DNA from 3 places in the Mesorhizobium sp. WSM1293 genome. Region 2 is predicted to be linked to each of the others. Evidence: predicted binding sites of a transcription regulator. Region 2 holds the regulator's gene; each other region holds the start of a gene.
The links. The regulator PhoB, encoded in region 2, activates phosphate uptake and scavenging genes when phosphate is short. The targets are predictions, from matches to a motif close to TGTCATNNANCTGTCAT.

Region 1 (2,989 bases), on a different contig from region 2:
CACACACCGCACCACACTCGCCGCCACGCCGCGCGATCTGGCTCGTTGGGCGCATGAGAAATCCGGCCTGATCAAGGCTGTGATCGAGGTGGGGTTATAACATGGCAGGCGGCGAAGCCGGTCCTCAAATGCGCCGCCGCTGGCAAGTGAATGCGGCCGAGCTGGGCCGGGCACTCCCTACAGCGCCGACAGCTTCAGCTCCACCCGTTCGGCCGGAAAGCGCGACTCGGAAAACTGGATCGGCTGGCCGTCCGGCGTAACGTTGACGGCGACCGTGACCAGCACGATAGCGCCGGGCTGCAGGTCGAGGTCGGCAAGGTCCGCCGCATCGGCATGGCGCGCCGACAGCACGGTCGATTGCCTGAGGTAATCGTCTATGCCGAACCGCGCCAGCGAGGCGGTGATCGAGCCGGTCTCGGCCATCGCGGCATCGATACCGGCAAAGCGCCGGGCTTCGAACCAGCCCGCCGCGCGCGACACCGGCCGTCCATCGGCTTCGCCGCGCGTTTCCAGGCGGATCACATCGGCTCCCTTGGCAAGACCCAGTCCCTCGGCGACGCGCTGGCTGGCCGGCTCGACCGACGAGGCGAGCAAGGCGATGTGCCGTTCCGTCGTCTGCGCTTGCAGCCCTGTCGAAAACCGTGTGCGCGCCCCGATCGGATAGGACAGCCGCTTGCGCGACAGCACGAAGGTGCCGCGCCCCTGCTCGGCCCGCAGCACGCCTTCCCTTACGAGGGCTGATATGGCGCTGCGCACCGTGTGGCGGTTGACGCCATAGCGCTCTGCCAGCGCCACCTCCGGCGGCAGCGCTGCATTCTCCGTGAAATCGCCGATGGCGATCGCATGCAGCATCTTGTCGGCAATCTGCCGCCACAGCGAAACGCCACTGCGCCGCTCGATGCTGTCCGCTGCTAGCCGCCCGACCATCATTGCCCCAATCTTCCAGCGCCCAGTCTTCTATCGCTGTCATCCACCCGTCATGGACACCCGTTAGATAATAGGTATAATTTGTATAGTTGTCTATATCAATAGACAAATTTAGCCACGAGGACTACAGCTCATGCGAGGACAGGAAGCCCGCGACCAGGCCGAGCGCAAGGCCGCCATGGCAACCCTTGCGCAATCCAGCGGCGATGACATCGTGCGGCTCTGGAATGAGGCCGGACTGCCTTCGGACGCCGAGCTGTTGCGCGGCCCCGAAACCGGCCTTGTCACCCTGCGCGGCCGCATCGGCGGCGGCGGCGCCCCTTTCAATGTCGGCGAGGCGACCGTCACCCGCGCCACGGTCAGGCTACCCACCGGACAGGTCGGCCATTGCTATGCGCTTGGCCGCGACAAGCAGAAGGCGAAGCTGGCGGCTATCGCCGACGCCCTATGGCAGGACCCTGCCCGCCGCAATGAGGTCGAGACCGGACTGATAGCGCCTCTGCAGTCGGCTCTGACCATGGCGCACGAAAAACGCCGCGCCGAGACGGCGGCAACGAAGGTGGATTTCTTCACCATGGTTCGCGGAGAAGACTGATGGACGCAGCTGTGCAATCGATCGAGGGCGGGTTCGCCGATCCGGTCTTCAACGCCCAGACCGTGTTCCGCGCCGTGATGGACGCAATGGCGCGGCCGGGCAGCGTGCAACCGCTGCCGGCCTTCGCCCGCCCGCCGGTGCCGCTCTCGGCTACCGCCGGCGCCATCGCACTGGCGCTGTGCGACAATGACACGCCGCTCTGGCTCGACCCGGCTTTGCAGGCCTCCACCGCGATCAGATCATGGCTTGGGTTCCATACCGGCGCGCCATTGGCCAACACACCGGCCGATGCGCATTTCGCCTTGATCGCAGCACCTGCCGAGATGATGGCGCTCGATGGCTTTTCGCAGGGCACGCAGGATTATCCCGACCGCTCGACCACGCTGATCCTGCAGGTCAGCGATCTGGTCTCCGGCACGCCGCTATTGCTCGGAGGTCCTGGCATCGAAACCAGCGCCACGATCGCGCCGGCGCAGATACCACGCCATTTCGTCGAGCAGTGGAAGCAGAATATCAAGCGCTTTCCGCGCGGCGTCGACATCATCCTCGCCACATCAGGCGGCATCGCCTGCCTACCGCGCACGACGCGCATCAAGACGATGGAGGCGTAAGATGTATGTCGCGGTAAAAGGTGGCGAAGCGGCAATCGCCAACGCCCACAGCCTGCTGGCCGACCGCCGGCGTGGCGACCGTTCGGTGCCCGCCCTTCGTCTCGACCAGATCATCGAGCAGCTGGCGCTCGGCGTCGACCGGGTGATGAGCGAAGGCTCGCTCTATGATCGTGAACTGGCCGCGCTCGCCATCGCCCAGGCGCGCGGCGACATGATCGAGGCGATCTTCCTGGTGCGCGCCTACCGCACCACGCTGCCGCGCTTCGGCTACTCCAGGCCCATCGACACCGCCAACATGCTGGTCGAGCGGCGCGTGTCGGCGACCTACAAGGATCTGCCCGGCGGGCAGTTGCTCGGACCTACCTTCGACTACACCCACCGGCTGCTCGATCCCGAGCTTGCCGCCGGCGCCGATGTCGCCGAGCCCTTGCTGCGCGAGACGGAAGCGCAAGCCATGCCGCGCGTCTCGGCGATCCTCGCCCGCGAAGGCTTGATCGAACCGGATGGCGACATGCCGCAGGACCATGTCCCCGGCGACATCACCCGCGAGCCGCTCGAATTCCCGATGGCGCGCGACATCCGCCTGCAGGCGCTGTCACGCGGCGATGAAGGGTTCCTGCTGGCGCTCGGCTATTCCACCCAGCGCGGCTATGCCCGCAACCACCCCTTCGTCGGCGAGATCCGCATCGGCGAAGTCGAGCTGGAGCTCGACGTGCCCGAACTGCCCTTCTCGGTGCCGCTCGGCACTGTCCGCGTCACCGAATGCCAGATGGTCAACCAGTTCAAAGGCTCGGCCAAGGCGCCGCCGCAATTCACCCGCGGCTACGGCCTGGTCTTCGGCCAGAGCGAGCGCAAG
Region 2 (2,989 bases):
ACCGGCACCCATTCCTCGGGCGGCGAATTCGGCCACATGATCCATCGGCCGAACGGCGCGCTGTGTCGCTGCGGACGGCGCGGCTGCGTCGAAGCCTATGCCGGCAATTATGCCATCTGGCGCAACGCGCGGCAGATGGGCGAGGATGCAGAGCCCGTCGCCGATGTCAGCGACGCCGACATGCGCGCCCTGGCTGCTGCCGCCCGCGAAAGGGACGGGCCCGAACGGGAAGCCTATCGCAAGGCCGGCGAAGCGCTCGGCTACGGCCTCGGCAGCCTGTTTGCGCTGATCGATCCGGCGCCGGTCGCCATGGTCGGCGTCAGCGCTGCCGCCTTCGACCTGATCGAGCCGGCATTGCGGCAAGCGATTGCCCAGACCGCCGGCGGCCAGCATTCCATGTCGATTTCCTTCGACACCGAGCCGAACGAACTGCCGCTGATCCGCGAAGGCTGCGCCATGCGGGCGCTGATCTTCGTCGATCAGGAGATTTTTGCGCCGGGCGTGCAGGCGAGATCCGGTCTCGGCGGCAAGAACGTGGCGTGAGTTCAAACGAGGGAGTTCAGTCCTCGCGAATGGCGTAACCCGCCCCACGGATGGTGCGAATGACATCGGGCATGCGGCCGTTGTTGACCGCCTTGCGCAGCCGGCCGACATGCACATCGACCGTGCGTTCGTCGATGTAGATCGTCTCGCCCCAGACATTGTCGAGCAGTTGGCTGCGCGAGAACACGCGGCCTGGATGGCGCATCATGAATTCAAGCAGGCGGAATTCCGTCGGCCCGAGCCGGATCTCGCTCTTCTTGCGATAGACGCGGTGCGACTCGCGATCGAGCACGATATCGCCGACCTTGAGCACGCTGGACAGCACTTCCGGCTTGGCCCGGCGCAGCAGTGCCTTGACCCTGGCCATGAACTCCGGCGTCGAGAAAGGCTTGACCAGATAGTCGTCGGCACCGGTCGAGAGGCCGCGCACGCGGTCGCTTTCCTCGCCTCGCGCGGTCAGCATGATGATCGGCAGCCGCTCGGTCTCGGGACGCATCCTTAGCCGGCGGCAGAGTTCGATACCGGAAACCGCAGGCACCATCCAGTCGAGCACCAGAAGGTCTGGAACGTTCTCCTGCAGCCGGATTTCGGCCTCGTCGCCGCGCGTCACCACTTCGACCTGGTAACCTTCGGATTCAAGATTGTAGCGGAGCAGCACGCCTAGCGGCTCCTCATCCTCCACCACCATGATGCGTGGCGCGATCATCGGCTGGTCACCCCTGTCATGCCGCTGGCGCGGACATTGCCGTCTCGTCCTGCTTCGGACGATTGGCTGGCAACTGCGTGCCGGTCAAAACATAATAGGCATTTTCGGCGATGTTGGTCACGTGGTCGCCGATCCGCTCGAGGTTCTTGGCGCAAAACAACAGGTGCGTGCACGCCGTGATGTTGCGCGGATCTTCCATCATGTAGGTCAGCAGTTCGCGGAACACCGATGTGTATTTGACGTCGATGCGTTCATCATTGTTTCTGAGCGTGGCAAGCGCTGCCGCGTCAGCGGCGGCATACTCGTCGACGACCCCCTGCACCTGGATCAGCACCAGCTGCGCCATTGCGTCGATCGAATGCGAAAGGTCGTGCGGCGTGACGCTCAGCCCGACAGTGCCGACGCGCTTGGCGATGTTCTTGGCAAGGTCGCCGATGCGCTCGAGGTCGCCGGCCATGCGGATCGAACCGACCACCGCACGCAGATCGTTGGCCATTGGCTGGCGCTTGGCGATCAGCGTGATGGCACGATCGTCCAGCTCGCGCTGGCGTGCATCCATGATGGCGTCGTCGGAAACCACCCGCTGCGCCAGCGCATTGTCCGAATTGAGCAAAGCCCTGGTCGAGCCACCGACCATCGAGCGGGCGAGATCGCCCATGTCGCGGATCAGCTGGCTGATCTGCTCCAGATCCTCATCGAAAGATGCAACGGTATGTTCACCCATGATCTTCGTCCCTCATATGCCAGAGATCAGCCGAACCGGCCGGTGATGTAGTCCTGGGTGCGTTTGTCGTCGGGGGTGGTGAACATCTTGTCGGTGGCGCCCTCCTCGACCAGATAGCCAAGATGGAACATCGCGGTGCGCTGCGACACGCGCGCTGCCTGCTGCATCGAATGGGTGACGATGACGATCGTATAGTTCTGACGCAGTTCGTCGATCAGTTCCTCGACGCGAGCGGTGGCGATCGGGTCGAGCGCCGAACACGGTTCGTCCATCAGGATCACCTCGGGCGACACGGCGATGGCGCGTGCAATGCACAGGCGCTGCTGCTGGCCACCGGAAAGACCCGTGCCAGGTTCCTGCAAACGGTCCTTGACCTCGTTCCAGATCGCCGCCTTCTTCAGGCTGGACTCGACGATCTGATCCATGTCGGCCTTGCGCTTGGCCAATCCGTGGATGCGCGGCCCATAGGCGACGTTCTCGTAGATCGACTTTGGGAACGGATTGGGTTTCTGGAACACCATGCCGACGCGCGCCCTGAGTTCGACGACATCGATGTTCTTGTCGTAGATGTCCTCTTCGTCGAGCGTTATCTTGCCGGTTACCCGTGCTGAATCGATGGTGTCGTTCATGCGATTGAGGCAGCGCAGGAAGGTGGACTTGCCGCAGCCGGAGGGGCCGATCAGCGCCGTCACCTGGTTCAGGCGGACGTCGAGATCGACGTCGAACAGCGCCTGCTTCTCGCCGTAGAACACGCCGACCTTGTCGCCGCGCATTTTGATCACTTCGTTCGACTTCATCTTGTCGCCCACTGCGTTTTCAAGGGACTGTTCGGTCATGATGTTCATACCAAAATGCCTTTTTTCTACCAGCGCCGCTCGAACCGACGCCGAAGCACGATCGCGGTGATGTTCATGGCCATGAGGAAGACGAGCAGGATGATGATGGCGCCGGACATGCGCTCGACGAAGGCGCGTTCGGCCTCGTTCGCCCACATATAGATCTGCACCGGCAGCGCG
Region 3 (2,989 bases), on a different contig from region 2:
AGGAACAGCCACAGCATACCGGCAATCGCCGGCGCCACCGCGTAGGGCCAGATCAAGAGCGTGCGGTAGAGACCTTTGCCGCGCACCACCTTCTCTGCCATGACCGCCAGCAGGAGCGCCACGCACATGGCGACGATAGCGGTCGCAAGGGAAAACACCACCGTGACCTTGACCGAGTTCAGGTAGGCCGGATCGGCAAGCACTTTCCTGAAATTGGCGAACCAGACGAACTTGGTCCTCAGCCCGAACGGATCCTGCCTGAGCATGGATTGGTAGAACGCCTGACCGGCCGGCCAGTAGAAAAAAACGAGCGTGATGGCCAGTTGCGGCGCCACAAGCAGGTAGGGAAGGACCTTGTTGGGGAACACGACGCGAGGGGTCACGGAGCCACTCCGAGGTGATGAGGCGGGGGGCACCATGCGGCACCCCTCTCCGCCAAGATGGCTTTGATGAGCGTTTCGGACTGGGCATCATCGACCATTGGCGAAATCGCAAAGGACGGCAAAACTCCCCTCACGAGGGGAGATGCCCGGCGGGACAGGTGGGTGCGCCGTAGAGCAAGGACCTGCGCTCGCTCTAATTCCCCAGCGCTTCCTTGATCGCGGCATTGCCACGCGTAACCGCATTGTCGAGCGCCTGCTGCGCGGTCTGCTGGCCGGCGAGCATCTTCTCGAACTCCTCGTTCTGGATATCGCGCACCTGCGGCAGATTCGGCAGACGTACGCCCTTGGAATTGTCGGTCGGCATCTTACCCGTCATCTGCAGGATCGGGGTCTCGCGGCCGACATTCTTGTCATAGAAACCGGACTTCTTGGTCGCTTCATAAGCCGCCAGCGTTACCGGCAGATAACCCGACTTCTGGTGCAGGTATTCTTGCACCTCGGTCTTCGACAGGTAGGCGAAGAAGGCCGCGACGCCCTTGTATTCCTCATCGGATTTGTCCGCGAAAACCCACAGGCTGGCGCCACCCGGCGTCGTGTTCTGCGGCGCACCCTTGGCGTCGCTGTCATACGGCAATTGGCCAATGCCGTAATTCATGCCGGACTTGACGATATCGCCAAGCCCGCCGGACGATTCGGTCATGATCCCGCATTCGCCCGCAAGGAAGATCTGCTTGGCTTCGGAGGTGCGGCCGCCATATTTGAAGGTGCCGTCCTTGGCGAGGTCCGCCAGCGCCTGGAAATGGTTGACGAAAATCGGCGCGTTGATCTTGAGCTCGACATCGCCGCCGGCCAGACCGTTCTGCTGGGTGGCCCATGACACGTCATTCCAGGCCGCGAAATTCTCCAGATGTATCCAGGTCAGCCAGGTCGAGGTGTAGCCGCAGGCGGCCGCGCCGCTCGCCTTGATCTTCTTGGCGTCTTCCCACACTTCATTCCAGGTCTTGGGTGGGCTATCGACGTCGAGACCAGCCTTCTTGAAGATATCCTTGTTGTAATAAAGGATCGGCGAGGAGGAGTTGTAGGGGAAGGAGAGCATGGTGCCGTCCGGCTTCGAATAATAGCCGACTATGCCTGGCAGATACTGGCTCTTGTCGAAGGTCATTCCAGCGCTGGTCAACACATCGGCTGCGGGCTTGATGGCACCTTCGGCCGCCATCATCACGCCGGTGCCGACGTCGAACACCTGGATGATGTCTGGCGCCTGGCCCGCGCGGTAGGCGGCAATGCCGGCATTCAGCGTCTCGGGATACGTGCCTTTGAACACCGGAACGAGCTCATAGTCGCTCTGGCTGGCATTGAAATCTTTGGAGATCTTGTCGACGACTTCGGCATTGGCGCCAGTCATGGCGTGCCACCAACTGATCTGCGTGACGGCAAAAGCGGAGGTTGAGGAAAGCGTCATAAAGGTAGCGGCAACACCGGCCGCGAAGCCGAAGGACTTCATGTTTCATCTCCCGTTTGTCATTGGCGAAAGGGGGCACTCCCGCGAAGGCAATATGTGTCGCTCATGACAATCAGACAACGGTTTTGTTGCAGATCGACGAACTTCACCCTTTACCTGACGCAACGCTCGCCTCCGCTTGGAGGCATGGAGAGCGATACGGTTAGCCGGCTTAGCGCGACGACAAGCGCGCCAGGAAGCACCGTCGGGACTGTCAAGCTGGCTTTCGGCGTGTCAGCCCTGATTGCAGCCGCAGCAACCCGAAGAGACACGCCAAGGTTGCAGCCGACTTTATCGATCCCTCAACGGCAACGCGCTACTCGATACTGCTGCCCTGTTTATTTCCAAAGCTCAGGTGAAATAAATGCTGACGGTCTACAATTGTATCGTCAACGAACACGATCTGAGACTGGTCGCACTCGCCGCGCTGATCTGCGGAATTTCCTGCTTCTCTGCTGTCAACCTGCTTCAGCACATAAGCCGTTCCACAGATCGGAACCGGCTTGCCTGGCTGATGATCGCGGCCACTTCGACCGGCTTTGGCATCTGGGCAACGCACTTCATCGCCATGCTCGCATTCACACCGGGCATACCCAGTGCTTATGATCCGGCACTCTCCGTGCTTTCGCTCGCTGCTTCGGTCACTTTGACGGCAGCCGGCATGTGGATCGCCACCTTGCGGGATGAGTTCGACTATCATCTCGTCGGCGGCGCCGTGCTGGGCGGCGGTATCGCAGCCATGCACTACATCGGCATGGCGGCGTTCGAGGTTCAGGGCCGTATCGAGTGGAACCTGTTGCTTGTCGCCGTTTCCCTGCTGGCCGGCGTAACGCTCGCGGCGCTGGCGCTGCGTGTCGTGCAGCGCCGCCCCTCCTTGAAGGCGACATCCGGCGGCGCGGTGCTGCTGACGCTGGCGATCTGCACTCTGCATTTCATCGGTATGGGTGCCGTCTCCATCTTCCCCGATCCCTCGATCGTCATATCCGAATACACGATCGAGCCGACCTCGCAGGCTTTCGCCGCCGCCGCCGCCACACTGGTGATCCTGGTTCTGTCGGCATCGGCGCTGTGGATCGATTTGCGCTTCCGTCGCCAGAAGCTCGAG

Region 1: a site for PhoB is predicted at 965-981, ahead of phnF (phosphonate metabolism transcriptional regulator PhnF). Genes of this name have one in related genera too.
Region 3: a site for PhoB is predicted at 1,951-1,967, ahead of ugpB (sn-glycerol-3-phosphate ABC transporter substrate-binding protein UgpB). Genes of this name have one in related genera too.

Annotation. Positions count from the first base shown of each region.
Region 1 covers NZ_AZUV01000005.1:57,391-60,379, reverse strand. Annotated here, with positions in the region: gene M729_RS0108200 (zinc-binding alcohol dehydrogenase family protein) at 1-100, shown strand, start outside; gene phnF (phosphonate metabolism transcriptional regulator PhnF) at 178-927, opposite strand; gene phnG (phosphonate C-P lyase system protein PhnG) at 1,061-1,522, shown strand; gene phnH (phosphonate C-P lyase system protein PhnH) at 1,522-2,133, shown strand; gene M729_RS0108180 (carbon-phosphorus lyase complex subunit PhnI) at 2,135-2,989, shown strand, end outside.
Region 2 covers NZ_AZUV01000023.1:44,782-47,770, forward strand. Annotated here, with positions in the region: gene M729_RS0124360 (ROK family protein) at 1-543, shown strand, start outside; gene phoB (phosphate regulon transcriptional regulator PhoB) at 560-1,249, opposite strand; gene phoU (phosphate signaling complex protein PhoU) at 1,266-1,973, opposite strand; gene pstB (phosphate ABC transporter ATP-binding protein PstB) at 2,000-2,818, opposite strand; gene pstA (phosphate ABC transporter permease PstA) at 2,836-2,989, opposite strand, start outside.
Region 3 covers NZ_AZUV01000019.1:12,524-15,512, forward strand. Annotated here, with positions in the region: gene ugpA (sn-glycerol-3-phosphate ABC transporter permease UgpA) at 1-419, opposite strand, end outside; gene ugpB (sn-glycerol-3-phosphate ABC transporter substrate-binding protein UgpB) at 577-1,887, opposite strand; gene M729_RS0122250 (EAL domain-containing protein) at 2,249-2,989, shown strand, end outside.